One region of the Paenarthrobacter sp. NEAU-H11 genome, then DNA from elsewhere that is predicted to be linked to it. Evidence: riboswitches for the same ligand, from Rfam matches in the RefSeq annotation. Region 1 holds a riboswitch; each other region holds the start of a gene.
The links. Region 1 has a riboswitch for S-adenosylmethionine ahead of metX (homoserine O-acetyltransferase MetX). Riboswitches for the same ligand answer to the same signal wherever they lie in the genome.
Positions count from the first base shown of each region.

Region 2: linked by a shared signal. The riboswitch ahead of ACQ3DC_RS00910 (aminotransferase class V-fold PLP-dependent enzyme) and the one ahead of metX (homoserine O-acetyltransferase MetX) in region 1 are both predicted to bind S-adenosylmethionine.
Region 3: linked by a shared signal. The riboswitch ahead of ACQ3DC_RS06155 (DUF1737 domain-containing protein) and the one ahead of metX (homoserine O-acetyltransferase MetX) in region 1 are both predicted to bind S-adenosylmethionine.

Region 1 covers NZ_JBNZGA010000015.1:82-4,349, reverse strand. The annotation lists gene ACQ3DC_RS16720 (MFS transporter) at 1-286, opposite strand, end outside; gene metX (homoserine O-acetyltransferase MetX) at 467-1,582, opposite strand; SAM riboswitch class IV at 1,595-1,710, opposite strand; gene ACQ3DC_RS16710 (bifunctional o-acetylhomoserine/o-acetylserine sulfhydrylase) at 1,809-3,134, opposite strand; SAM riboswitch class IV at 3,178-3,293, opposite strand; gene ACQ3DC_RS16705 (VOC family protein) at 3,459-4,097, shown strand.
Region 2 covers NZ_JBNZGA010000001.1:193,779-198,046, reverse strand. The annotation lists gene ACQ3DC_RS00915 (class I SAM-dependent methyltransferase) at 55-813, opposite strand; gene ACQ3DC_RS00910 (aminotransferase class V-fold PLP-dependent enzyme) at 896-2,338, opposite strand; SAM riboswitch class IV at 2,374-2,487, opposite strand; gene hisN (histidinol-phosphatase) at 2,647-3,459, opposite strand; gene rsgA (ribosome small subunit-dependent GTPase A) at 3,508-4,268, opposite strand, start outside.
Region 3 covers NZ_JBNZGA010000003.1:298,428-302,695, reverse strand. The annotation lists gene ACQ3DC_RS06170 (DUF1905 domain-containing protein) at 1-162, shown strand, start outside; gene ACQ3DC_RS06165 (O-succinylhomoserine sulfhydrylase) at 195-1,403, opposite strand; gene ACQ3DC_RS06160 (rhodanese-like domain-containing protein) at 1,404-1,814, opposite strand; gene ACQ3DC_RS06155 (DUF1737 domain-containing protein) at 1,811-2,089, opposite strand; SAM riboswitch class IV at 2,102-2,216, opposite strand; gene ACQ3DC_RS06150 (hypothetical protein) at 2,501-2,755, opposite strand; gene ACQ3DC_RS06145 (TetR/AcrR family transcriptional regulator C-terminal domain-containing protein) at 3,021-3,731, shown strand; gene ACQ3DC_RS06140 (pyridoxamine 5'-phosphate oxidase family protein) at 3,759-4,223, opposite strand.

The sequences.
Region 1 (4,268 bases):
TGCGGCCGAATTTGTCGCCGAAGTGGCCGAAGACGATGCCGCCGATGGGTCGGGCAACGAAGCCGACGGCGTAGGTGACGAAGGCTGCGATGATGCCGTCAAGCTCGGTTCCGGAGTTGGGGAAGAACATCTTGCCGAACACCAGCGTGGCGGCGGAGGCGTAGAGAAAGAACTCGTACCACTCAACCACGGTGCCGGCCATGGAGGCCGTGACGACTTTCTTCAGGCCTGTGGCCTTGACGTCGGTTTCCTCTGGCCGCCGCGCGGCGGACTTTTCCGTACTCATTGATGAACTCCTTCGGCGTCTTCTTCGACACCACTGGGACAGTCTGTGGCGGAGACGTGTGATTTTGGCCACGAACCGCCGGGTCCCAACGAGTATGGTCCGCCTGAACGCCAAGCTCAACGGCGAATCATGCAGAGGCTATCTGCATAAATGCACAAAAGTGTGCCTGCGAGGGCGGCCTTAGGCCGAGAGGTGCACCCGAAGCTGATGGCCCAGCTGGCCTATTTCCGTCAGGAAGCCGTCATGGCCGATCGGCGCCTCAATGACATGCACGTCCACTTCTCCCGGCAGGGCCGCGGCAAGTTCGCGGGACTGGGACGGGAAATACAGCCGGTCCGAATCCACGGCGGCCACGAAGAACCTGGCGGTGGATCTCGCCAGGGTCTCGGTCAGGGTCCCCCGGTCCCGGCAGATGTCATGGCTCATCAGCGCCTCGGTGAGGGCGATATAGCTGTTTGCGTCGAAGCGCTTCACGAGCTTGCTGCCCTGGTGATCCAGGTAGCTTTCCACCTGGTAACGGCCGCGGGCGGCCAGCGCCTCGCCCTTCAGGGGCGACTCCGGCGCCTGGGGTTCCCGGCCGAAGCGGCCCTCCAGTTCAGCGGCGGACCGGTAGGTGATGTGGGCGATGCGCCGGGCAAGTGCCAGCCCGGCTTCGGGGCAGGGCCCGCCGTAGTAGTCGCCGCCGTTGAAGTGGGGGTCCTGCCGGATGGCCAGGGTCTGGGCCTGCGCGAAGGCGATCTGTTCTGCCGTGCTCGCGGCGCCCACCGAGATGACGGCGCAGCGCTGCACCCTCTCGGGGTAGGTCACGGCCCACTCAAGGGCGCGGGCGCCGCCCATGGATCCGCCCAGGACCGCGAACCAGCTGTTGATGCCCAGCTGGTCAGCCAGCCGGGCCTCCGCCACCGTACTGTCACGCAGGGTAACCAGGGGGAAGCGGGAGCCCCAAGGGGTTCCATCCGGGGCGGCCGACGACGGCCCCGTGGAGCCGTAGCAGCCGCCCACGATGTTGACGGACACCACGAAGAACTTGTCCGTGTCCACGGGAGCGCCGGGACCGGCCAGCTGTTCCCACCAGCCTTCTTCGTCCGTGTCGCCGCGGGTCACGTGGGTGCTGCCGGTCAGGGCGTGCTCGATCAGGATGGCATTGCTGGCATCGGCGTTGAGCGTGCCCCAGGTTTCGTAGGCCAGAGTGACGTCCGGGAGGTATCCCCCGGCTTCAAGTTCCAGCCCCCCAATGGAGGCATAGCGGACAATTCCGTGCTCGGGGACGGTGGTTCGGGTGACGGTAACCGTCATGGCAAGACCTCTTCTACGCGCTTGCCCGCCGTCGAATGACCGGCAGGCCAGGTCTTCACCCGGGGCACCCCACCGCGGAAGGAGGGTTGCCGGCCAGCAAGCCGGGGCTGTCACTGGCACTCATGACCTGGTACGAGTGTACGAAACAGCCCCGCCCTGCTGCCAAGAGTGTGACTGGTTGTGACTTCCCCGGCGTGCCGCCGTCTCGGGTTCTATGTGTGTCCGGCTAGGCCCCGGTCGCGTCCTTTGCTGCCCGAAAGCCCGCTTCGAGGTCCGCCAGGATGTCATCGATGTGTTCGATTCCCACCGACAACCGGACCAGGCCGGGGGTCACGCCGGCGACGGCCTGCTGCTCCGGGGAAAGCTGGCTGTGGGTGGTCGACGCCGGGTGGATGACAAGGGATCGGACGTCGCCGATGTTTGCCACGTGGGAGTGCAGCTCCAGCGCGTCAACGAAGCGCTTGCCGGCCTCGGCCCCGCCAGCCAGGTTGAAGGAGACAATCGCGCCCGTGCCCTTGGGCCCGTACTTGCGGCCCCGCTCGTACCACGGACTTGAGGGCAGCCCCGCGTAGGCGACGGATTCGACGTCGTCCCTTCCTTGCAGCCAGCGCGCCACTTCCGTGGCGTTGGCAACATGGCGTTCCACCCGCAGGCTCAACGTTTCCAGGCCCTGGGCGATCAGGAACGCGTTGAACGGGGAGACGGCGGAGCCCAGGTCCCGGAGCAGCTGGACGCGGGCCTTGAGGATGTAGGACAGGTTGGCGCCCAGGGCACCGTCCTTGCCGAGGTCCCGGGCGTACACCAGCCCGTTGTAGGTGGGATCCGGGGTGTTGAAGCCCGGGAACCTCGCTGGGTCCTTGCCGAAGTCGAACTTTCCGGAGTCCACGATCACCCCGGCAATCGCGGATCCGTGGCCGCCCAGGTACTTGGTTGCGGAATGGACAACGATGTCCGCTCCCCATTCCAGCGGCCGGATCAGGTACGGGGTGGACAGGGTGTTGTCCACGATCAGGGGCACGCCGGCATCATGGGCGATGCCTGACACGCCCTCGATGTCCAGGACGTCCTGGCGGGGGTTGGACACCACTTCGGCGAAGAAGAGCTTGGTGTTTGGCTGGACCGCGTCACGCCACTGGTCCAGGTTGTCCGGGTCCGCCACGAAGGTCACGGAAATGCCGAACTTCTTCAAGGTGTGTGCGAACAGGTTGTAAGTCCCGCCGTACAGGCTGGGGCTGGCAACGATATGGTCCCCCGCCTCGGCGATATTGAGGACAGCGAAAGTCTCTGCTGCCTGTCCTGAACTCAGCAGGAGTGCTCCCAATCCGCCCTCAAGGCTGGCGATCCGCTGTTCCACGGCATCCTGGGTGGGATTGCCGATGCGGGTGTAGATCGGCGCCAGTTCAGCGAGGGCAAAACGGTTGGCGGCGCTTTCCGCGCTGGGGAATACGAAGGACGTGGTCTGGTAGATAGGGAGTGCACGGGCGCCGGTGGCACTGTCCGGCTCCTGTCCTGCGTGGATCTGGCGGGTTTCAAAAGACCATCCGTTGGACAACTAAGGCTCCTCTGACATGGGCCCGGCATGCTGTAGGCACCGCGGGCCGCGCTTGCCATCCGGCCGTTGCCGGACAGCCAGGTCCTCATCCGGGGCACCCCACCGCGGATGGAGGGTTGCCGGCCAGCGAGCCGGGGCTTGGCGCTGGCACTCATGACCTGAGCCCAGTGTAGGAACATGAAACCGGCGCGGGACAGGATTGTGACGAACATAGTCCCCCTGATCTCCGCCCGGGAATAGGTTGAAATCAGGGGTCCCGGATGGAAAATCCTGGTAAGGGTACCCTTAGCTGAGAGGCCGATCACAAAGTGCCAAGATGTTGGCATGCGCATGGATCACGTCTCTTACGCCTGTGAACACGATGGCCTGGCTGCCACCACCGAACGTATTTCCTCTGCCCTCGGCGTTGAGGCAGTGAAGGGCGGGGTGCACCCGCGGTTCGGAACCCGGAATATGATCATCCCGCTCGCGGGGCACAAATACGTCGAGGTGGTGGAGGTCCTGGACCACCCCGCTTCCGACAAGGCCCCTTTCGGGCAGGCTGTGCGTGCACGGTCTGCCGCGGGCGGCGGCTGGATGGGCTGGTGCGTCGAGGTGGACGACCTGGCTCCCTTTGAGGAGCGGCTGGGCCGCTCCGCCGTCAACGGAAACCGCAAGTTCCCTGATGGCCGCGAATTGGTCTGGAAGCAGATTGGCATCCTGGGCCTGATTGCCGACCCCCAGGTTCCCTACATGCTCAAGTGGGAGGGGGATCCGTCCCTGCACCCGTCCAACGCCTACGAGAGCAACGTCAAGATGAGCTGCCTCACCATTGCCGGTTCCGCAGCCCGGGTTACGGAGTGGCTGGGCGAACCCGTCGAGAAGCCGCTGGAGGACGTCGCTGTGGAGTGGGTGGCTCCGCACGGAACCCCCGGAATCCTCTCGGTAACTTTCGAGACCGGCAACGGGGCCGTCACCATCTGACCCTTACCTTGGTTACCGTGCCGGCAAGCCCGGCACGGTGTGGGCCCCGTGCCCTCCTCGTCTTCGGCCGCCATCAGCAGGTGACAACGGCGTCACCTGCCGATGGCGGCCGAATCCATTTCCGAAGCAGACTCTCCAAACCCGGCCCCCAATAAAGTCGTACCCTCCCGC
Region 2 (4,268 bases), on a different contig from region 1:
CTACCGGCTCGCCGCCGCCATGCGGGGACTGGCGGGGCCGGCGGTGGAGGGCACTCATGCCCTCACCGCCCGCCAGGCCAGGGTGAGGTATGGCAACTCCAGGTCTTCGTCCGGCGCATGTCCGAGGTGCTCATGCAGGTACCAGTCGAGGTTCGCCAGTACCTTCGCCCGGGTGGCCTCACCCGCACGGAGGTAGTAGCTGCGCGACTTTGTCAGCTCCATCAGGTCGGTGGTGGTGACGGAGTCCTGCCAGTGCGTCAGGTGGTCCTGCAAGCCCTCGAACTCAGGCCCCACCAGCGGCCGGAAACCGGGTTTGTAGACGTCCCCGGCATGCATGATCCTCGAGAGCCGGTGGACCCAGGGGACGGACGTGTCCAGCTGGTTCCACACCAGGCCAAGCGTTCCCCCGGGGCGGAGGACGCGGGCCAGTTCCGTGCTTGCCCGCAGCGCATCGCACCAGTGCCAGGCCTGCGCCACGGTGACGACGTCGAACGCTGAGTCAGGCAGGCCGGTGGCCTCCGCGGTGCCCAGGACAGCCGCGGCGCCGGGATAATGTTCCGCCAGCTGTCCGAGCATGTCGGCTGAGGGGTCCACCGCCGTGACGGACAGCCCCAGCCGCAGCAGCAGTTCAGTGAACTTGCCCGTGCCGGCACCAACGTCGAGCGCGTACCGGGCGCCCGGAGGTACCAGCCACTGTGCTGTCTCAGCGGGATACCCGGGCCGCACCTGCTGATAGTGCCTACCGCCATCCTGGAAGCTCTGGCCCAGCTCCCGCCGCCGGCCGTGATCCAGCCTGGGGCCACCCCGTGCCACGCGTGGCCTCCTTCGTTGGGTCTCGTTGCTACCTTCCGAATTTACCGTACCCGCCCGGGCGTGGCTGAGCGCACGCCGCAGGTCAGTCGTCGATGCAGGGGGCGGCGCCGGCCGTTCCCGGGGTGTTGGGCGCCCAGTGGGGGTAGGTGCGCTTGTCGTTGGCGGGAACCCAGCGGCCCGCGTCCACCACGTAGTCCCAGCCGAGCCCCTTGGTCCGCAGGTCCCGGATGCCTGCCAGCAGACGCTCGGCATCGTCAAGCCGGGATCCCACGCCGAAGCTGGCACGGAGGGATCCGGACGGCAGCCCCAGCCGCTTCAGCAGCGGGTGGGCGCAGAAGCGGCCGTCACGCAGGCCCACGCCATGCTCTGCCGACAGGTACGCCGCCACCAGTCCGGCGTCGTAGCCTTCGACCGAGAAGTTGACCACGCCGATGGTGTCCGTATCCGGGTTGGTGTCCTGAAAGATCTGGTGGACGGTCACGCCGTCGATTCCCTGCAGGCCCTCCACCAGGTAGGAGCGGATGGCCGATTCGTGCGCGTGCCAGCGGTCCTGGTCCAGCCCCGCGATGACCTGCGTTGCGCGGGCCAGGGTGGCCGCTCCCAGCACGTTCGGTGATCCGCCCTCGTGGCGGGCCGGGCCCGTTGCCCAGCTGACGCCGTCGAGCCTTGCCTCCTTGACGGCGCCGCCGCCGGCAAGGTGCGGTGTTCCGGCGTCGAGCCAGTCCGGCCGGCCCACCAGCACACCGGCGCCAAAAGGCGCGTAAAGCTTGTGCCCCGAGAAGGCGATGTAGTCGACGTCGTCAGCGGTGATGTCGATGCGGCGGTGCGGCGCCAGCTGGGCCGCGTCCACCACGATCCGTGCGCCGTGCTCGTGGGCGAGTGCGGCGAGGGCACGGACGGGAAGGATCTCGCCCGTGACGTTCGACGCGCCGGTGACGGCGAGCAGGCTTACCCCGCCGTGCTGCAGTTCGGCACGCACGGCCTCAATGGTTCCTGCGATGGTGTCGTCCGCCACGATGCTGCGGTGGGGGACACCCTGCCATGGCAGCAGGTTGGCGTGGTGCTCAATGTCGAGGTACAGGACGTCGCCGTCAGCCCGGCCGTTCGTGACGGGCAGGCAGCCGGCCAGCAGGTTGAGGGAGTCGGTGGTGTTCCGGGTGAAGATCACGGAATCGTCCGGGCGGCCGCCCACGAACTCCCGGACGATGGCACGGGCATTCTCGTAGACCGAGGTGCTGATCTGGGAGGCGTAGCCGGCTCCGCGGTGCACGCTCGCGTAGAACGGCAGGATTTCATTGAGGTAGGCGGACACCACGGAAAGCGCCGGCGCGGACGCGCCATAGTCCAGGTTCGCGTACCGGACGTGCCCGCCATGGATCAGGGGAGCCTGGATTTCGGCGCCCGTGACTGCCGCCAGGGGACGGCCGGCTGCGGCGTGGCGCTGGTCGAAGAGGGCGTCCTGTCCGGGCTGTGCTGCGGCGTCAGGCTGGATTGCGGCGTTGGGGGAGACGGTGGCTGTTGTCACAGAGACCTCACTTTGGAACAGGACTCCGCTGGGGGAATCCGCGCTTGCCGCATCCGTTCCGGACCGGCCTGGTCGTCACCCGGGGCACCCCACCGCGAATGGAGGGTTGCCGGCCAGCAAACCGGGGTTTAGCGCTGGCACTCGTGACCTGGTTAAGAGCGTAGGACATAGCCCGCGCAGGCTAAAAGCCGGCTGGAATGTTAAGGCCATTGTTACGCGCAGTTGAAAAGGTCCGCTTTTGCCGAAGATAACGACGGCGGGCGCCTCCTTTCGGAGGTGCCCGCCGTTGATTATTCGGAAGAGGAGGGTCAGAGGAGGTCGTCCAGGTCCGGGTTCAACCGGCGCAGCACCTCCGAGTGAAGGATGGAATTCGTGGCCAGTGCGTTGCCGCCGAACGGGCCGTCCTCACCTTCCAGCGATGTGAACCGGCCGCCCGCTTCAACCACGATGGGCACCAGGGCGGCCATGTCGTAGAGGTTGAGCTCGGGCTCGCAGGCGATATCCACCGAGCCTTCCGCCACCATGCAGTACGACCAGAAGTCCCCGAATGCCCTGGTACGCCACACGTCCTCCGTGAGGCCCAGGAATTCGTTGAGGTTACCGCGCTCCTTCCAGCCGCCAAGGCTCGAATAAGACAGGGAAGCGTCGGACAGTTTGGACACGTTGGACACGCGGAGGCGGGTTGCGGCTGCCAGGGAACGTCCCATATAGGCGCCCATGCCCTTGGCCGCCCACCAGCGCTTGCCCAGTGCAGGGGCGCTCACCACGCCCACCACCGGCTCGCCTTCGTCCACGAGGGCGATCAGGGTGGCCCACACCGGAACGCCGCGGACGAAATTCTTGGTGCCGTCGATGGGATCGATGATCCACCGCCGCGCACCATGGCCGGTGCTGCCAAACTCCTCGCCGAGTACGGCATCGCGCGGACGGGAACGGGAGAGCTGGCCGCGGATGGCCTCCTCGGCCGCCTTGTCGGCATCGGTGACGGGCGTCAGGTCCGGCTTGGTCTCGATGTGGAGGTCCAGCGCCTTGAAGCGGCTCATTGTCTGGTCGTCCACTGAGTCGGCCAGGACGTGGGCCAGGCGCAGGTCATCGTTGTAGCTCGAAGCGGGTTGGATCATGGTTCCAAACTACCGTCTGCGCGCCGTTCTGCCGGGAACCGGGCCCCGTCAGTTAACGCTGCCCAGCTCCTTGGCCTCCTGGGCTTCCATTCGGGGGTCCGTCCCCAGGAGCCGCCGCAGGGAGGCCAGCCTTGCTGAACCGGTGGGTCCGGCATGGCCTCCCGCTACCCACGCGTCCAGCCCACAGTCCACGGCGGTGGCTGTGTGCTTGCAGCCGCGCTCGCAGTCATCCGTGCCGGGGGAGAGGTCCGGGAAGGAGCGCAGGATCCGGTCCGGGTCCACGTGGGCCAGGCCGAAGGAGCGGATGCCGGGGGTGTCGATGATCCAGCTGCCGGACGGCGCGTCAGCGAGGCGCAGGGCGAGGGCGGACGACGACGTGTGCCTGCCCCGGCCGGTCACCGCGTTCACCCCTCCGGTGGCCCGTTCGGCCCCGGTCAGCGCATTCACCATGGTTGACTTGCCCACGCCGGAATGCCCCAGCATCACGGTCACTTTCCCGCCGAGGTGGGTCCGGAGCTCCGCGACGGCGGCCCTGTCCAGGCGGGCGGAGAGCCCGTCGTCGGAGCGGGCATCCACGCCCGAGGCCTGCGCATCCGCCGTCCGGCTGATGATCACGGGGAAGTCCAGGTGGGTGTAGTTGGCCAGCAGCTCCGCAGGATCCTTGATGTCCGCCTTGGTGACCAGCAGGATCGGCTCGATACCGGCGTCGTAGGCGGCCACCAGGGCGCGGTCGATGAAGCCAGTCCGTGGCTCGGGGTTGGCAGCGGCCACCACAATGACCAGTTGGTCCGCATTGGCCACCACGGCGC
Region 3 (4,268 bases), on a different contig from region 1:
AAAGTGGCGGCGGATATTGCCGGCCACGCGTGGCAAACCTCGCTCTTCGCGGATACCGGGACCGGCACATACCTCTTGCCCGTCAAGAAGGACATCAGGGCCAAGGCCGAGATTAGCGACGGCGACGAAGTGGCCGTTCGCCTTTCCCTGCAGAATCCTTGAGGCCATGGCCCCGGGGTGCCGCGGCCGGCGCGCTAGATCTGCTTAAGTGCCTGCTCCAGGTCGCCAATCAGGTCGTCCACGTCCTCCAGCCCCACCGAAAGCCGCACCACGCCGTCGCTCAGCCCAATGGCGGCCCGGCCCTCGGGTCCCATCGCGCGGTGCGTGGTGGTGGCCGGGTGGGTGATGAGCGACTTGGCATCGCCAAGGTTGTTGGAGATGTCGATGATCCGCAGGCCGTCCAGCAGCGCAAACGCCGCGTCCTTGCCCGAGCGGCCGCCGGAGGGGGCGAGTTCCAAGGTGAGGACAGTGCCGCCGGCGCTCATCTGCTTTACGGCCAGCTCGTACTGCGGGTGCGATTTCAGGAGCGGGTACTTCACCCAGCTGACGGCAGGCTGTTCCTCCAGCCATTCCGCGAGGCGCAGGGCTGACGCCGAGGAGTGGTTGACGCGCAGCGCCATGGTCTCGAGGCCCTTGGTCAGGACCCAGGCGTTGAACGCGGACAGTGCTGGTCCGGTGTGGCGCATCAGCTGCTTCACCGGCCCGTCAATGAACTCCTTGGTACCCAGGATGGCGCCACCAAGCACCCGGCCCTGGCCGTCGATGTGCTTGGTGCCCGAGTAGACAATCACGTCGGCGCCGAACTGCCCGCACCGCTGCAGCAGGGGGGTGGCAAAAACGTTGTCGACGACAACGGTCGCCCCGGCAGCGTGCGCCAGGTCGCTCACCGCAGCAATGTCCACGATCTCCTGCATGGGATTGGACGGCGATTCGAAGAAGACGGCGGTGGTGGGCTCGGAGAGCGCTTCACGCCACTGCTCCAGGTCAGGGCCGTCCACGAAGACGGTCTCCACGCCCCAGCGCGGCAGGATTTCGTTCAGGATCACAAAGCACGAGCCGAAGAGTGAGCGGGCGGCAACCACCCGGTCCCCGGCCGCCAGCAGCGCACCCAGGGCGGTGAAAACCGCGGACATGCCGGACGCCGTCGCGAAGCACGCCTCGGTCCCCTCAAGCAGGCGGAGCCGTTCCTGGAACGTGGCCACGGACGGGTTGCCGTAGCGCGAGTAGACAAAGCGTTCGTCCTCGCCCGTAAAGGCCCGCTCCGCAGCGGCGGCGGATTCGTACACGAAACCGGAGTTCAGGAAGACAGCTTCGCTGGTCTCCTGGAAGTTGGTGCGGTCCAGCCCGCCGCGGACGGCCTGGGTGTCGGGGCTCCAGCCGGCGGCGTCTTCGTTGAAGGTCACTTAGTTCTTTCCCAGGTTGGTCGGCAGGCCGCGGTTCTTCCAGCCGTTGACGGTACGTTCTCCATAACGGTCCGGTTCACCCTCAAAGCCTTCCAGGACGTTGTAGGAGGTGAAGCCGGCCTGCGTGGCGGCGATAGCGGCCGCGATGGAACGCTGGCCGGAACGGCACAGGAACACCAGTTCGGTTGACTTGTCCTCGGGCGCCTGTTGGCTAAGGTCGGTGATGAAGTCGGGGTTGGGGATTCCGCCCGGGAAGGTCCACTGGATGAACAGCGGATCGTTCTCGGTGGCCTTGGTGTCGGGAATGCCGATGTGGGCCCATTCGCCCTCCGTGCGCACATCCACCAGGATGGCGCCCTGCTCGAGCTTTTCCCAGGCCTCCTGCGGGGTCAGGTCTCCGGCGTAGCTCATGCGTGGCCCTCGCCGCCGAAGTCAAGGTCATCACCGGCGGACTCGAGGTCGTCAACGGCATCTGCCACGGCAGCGTCCGCGGAAGCGATGGCTGCCGGCAGGACTACCGCCTGCGCCACGATCACACTGCTGCCGTTGAAGGTTGCCGCCGGGCTGCCATGGAGGACATAGCCTTCCGCCAGCGCGGCGGAGATCCGCTCGCAAAAGGCGCGGTCATCCGGCCCGCTGATGAGGCGGTACGACAGTTTCTCTTCAGGGGCAGGTGCGTCAGACACGACGATCTCCTTCTCTCACGCTTGCAGCTCGAATGGGTCGATATGCCGAGTGTTCACCTGAGGCACCCCGCCGCGAAAGGAGGGTTGCCGACCGGCCAGTCAGGGCTTGGCGCCGGTACTCATTACTCCCCAAAAACGTAACACTTGCCGCCCGCGGCCGCACCGCCGTCGTCGTCATGTTGCGTAACTGAAGTACGCAGGGCGCCGCAGTGGAGCCAAGTGCCGTCCGGCACCTTCACCTAAAGTACGACGGCGGCTCCTCCTTGGGTGTCCGGGGGTGGGGCCCGGGGGAGCGGCAGGATCAGGCTGATGCAGCAGCAGGGAGCGCGCCTAAGCGCGCTTAAGAAGGAACGGCGTGGACCCTGTGCCCCAGGCACGTGGTCCACGCCGTATTCGTTTTGATGCCGTTGCTTAGACGAGGCCCGGGTAGCTTGCCAGGATGTAGTCGGCAGCGGCGGGGCCTTTCATGCGCAGCCCCTTGCGGCCGTGCCTGATGCGGCAATTCATGGCTATCCAGAAATTGGACTCCAGGCCGGGCTTCTGCTGGTTGATGAAGCACCAGCTGGTGTACAGGCCGTAAAGGCGGTCACGGTCGAGGGTGGCGTCCGAGGCCTGGTCAATGTAGGTGGCTTCTTTTAGAAAGAGATCGAACTGCGAATGCGCCATGACGGCTTCCCTTCGCTAAGTGCGGTGGTGCCGCCGTTCGGCTACAGCAGCGAACCTCAATGCCGTGCACGGGGCATGGAGTGTTGATGAAGCCCGCGGAAATCAAGAACTAGTTGAAACCGGGGGCTACTAGTTGAAATCAAGGGCTACAGGGCGGTGTCACTGCCGCATCTACAATGTAGACTTTACTCGTAGACAACGGATTCGGCAAGCGAATGGATTACCTACCCGGGTAAAGGGCTTGCCGCCTTCCAGGACGGAAATCATGGCTTCCCCGAAAGTCCAGTCCCCCACCGGGCCGGCCCAAAAGCAAAAGCTGAGCAGGGAGCTGGTGCTGACCAAGGCGCTCGAAGTTGTTGACGCGGAAGGCTTGGAGGCGCTGACCATGCGCCGCCTTGGCCAGGAACTGGGCCGGGATCCGATGAGCCTCTACCGCTATGCGGAGAACCGCGCCGCGCTGCTGGACGGCGTCACCGAACTGGTGCTTAACGAACTCACCATCCACCCCGACGATCCCGATTGGAAAGCCCAGCTGCGCCGCATCGCACACGACCTTCGGAGCCTTGCGCTCCAGCACCCCAATGTGGTGCCGCTGCTCGTGACCAGGCCGCTCTCCACCCCGCTGGGGCTGCGGCCGCTGGGCACGCTGCGTCCCCTCGAGCAGATCCTGTCCCTGCTGATTGGGGCAGGGTTCAGCCCGTCGGACGCCCTCCACGTCTACCGCGCCTACTACGGCTTCCTCTACGGCCACATCCTGAACGAGCTGCAGGAATTCGTTGTGGACCCGGAGGAAAACGAAGTGCTGCTGCGGCTGGGACTGCACCGGTTGCCTGCCAAGGAGTTCCCGCGGCTGCGTGCGCTGGCCCCCGCCCTGGCGGACTACGAAGGATCCACGGAACTTGACCAGGGGCTCAGCATCCTGCTCTCCGGCCTTGAAGCCCAACTGTCCCTTCAGGACGCAGGGCCAACCGGCTAGCCTGGCCGGACAGGCATTCCGGCCGGGTTATTCGAAAGAGGCCCGCCGCTTGTCCTGCTGCCGCGTGGCCCAGACGTCCGGCCGGTTCACCTTGAAACGGCGGCCGGTCAAAGCACGGGCTGTCAGCCGGATGTAGTTTGCCTTTTCTCCCGGCTGCCATGGCTCCAGCCCCAGGCTGTCCACGGCGTCCTTGTCCGCCTGGTCCTCGATGATCGCCGTATCGCCGCGCAGCACCACGCTCCAGGCCTCTTCGGTATGGGGATCGTAGCCGTCGATCTCCAAGGCGGCAGGCCTCTCTGTCAGGGCACTCCACAGCTTGGTGACGCCGGCCGTACGGAACGCGATGCTGCGGCGGTGCACCACGTAGTTGATTGGAAAGATCTCGGGGTGGCCGTCAACCACCAGTGCAAGGCGGCCGACAGTGTCATTGGCCAGGAGTTCCCAGCATTCGTCAAAGGTCAGGTTGTCATTCGGCTGCGTCTGCGAGTCCATGAACCACACCTTACGGCCACTGCCCCCGCCGAACCTAGAGTGCAA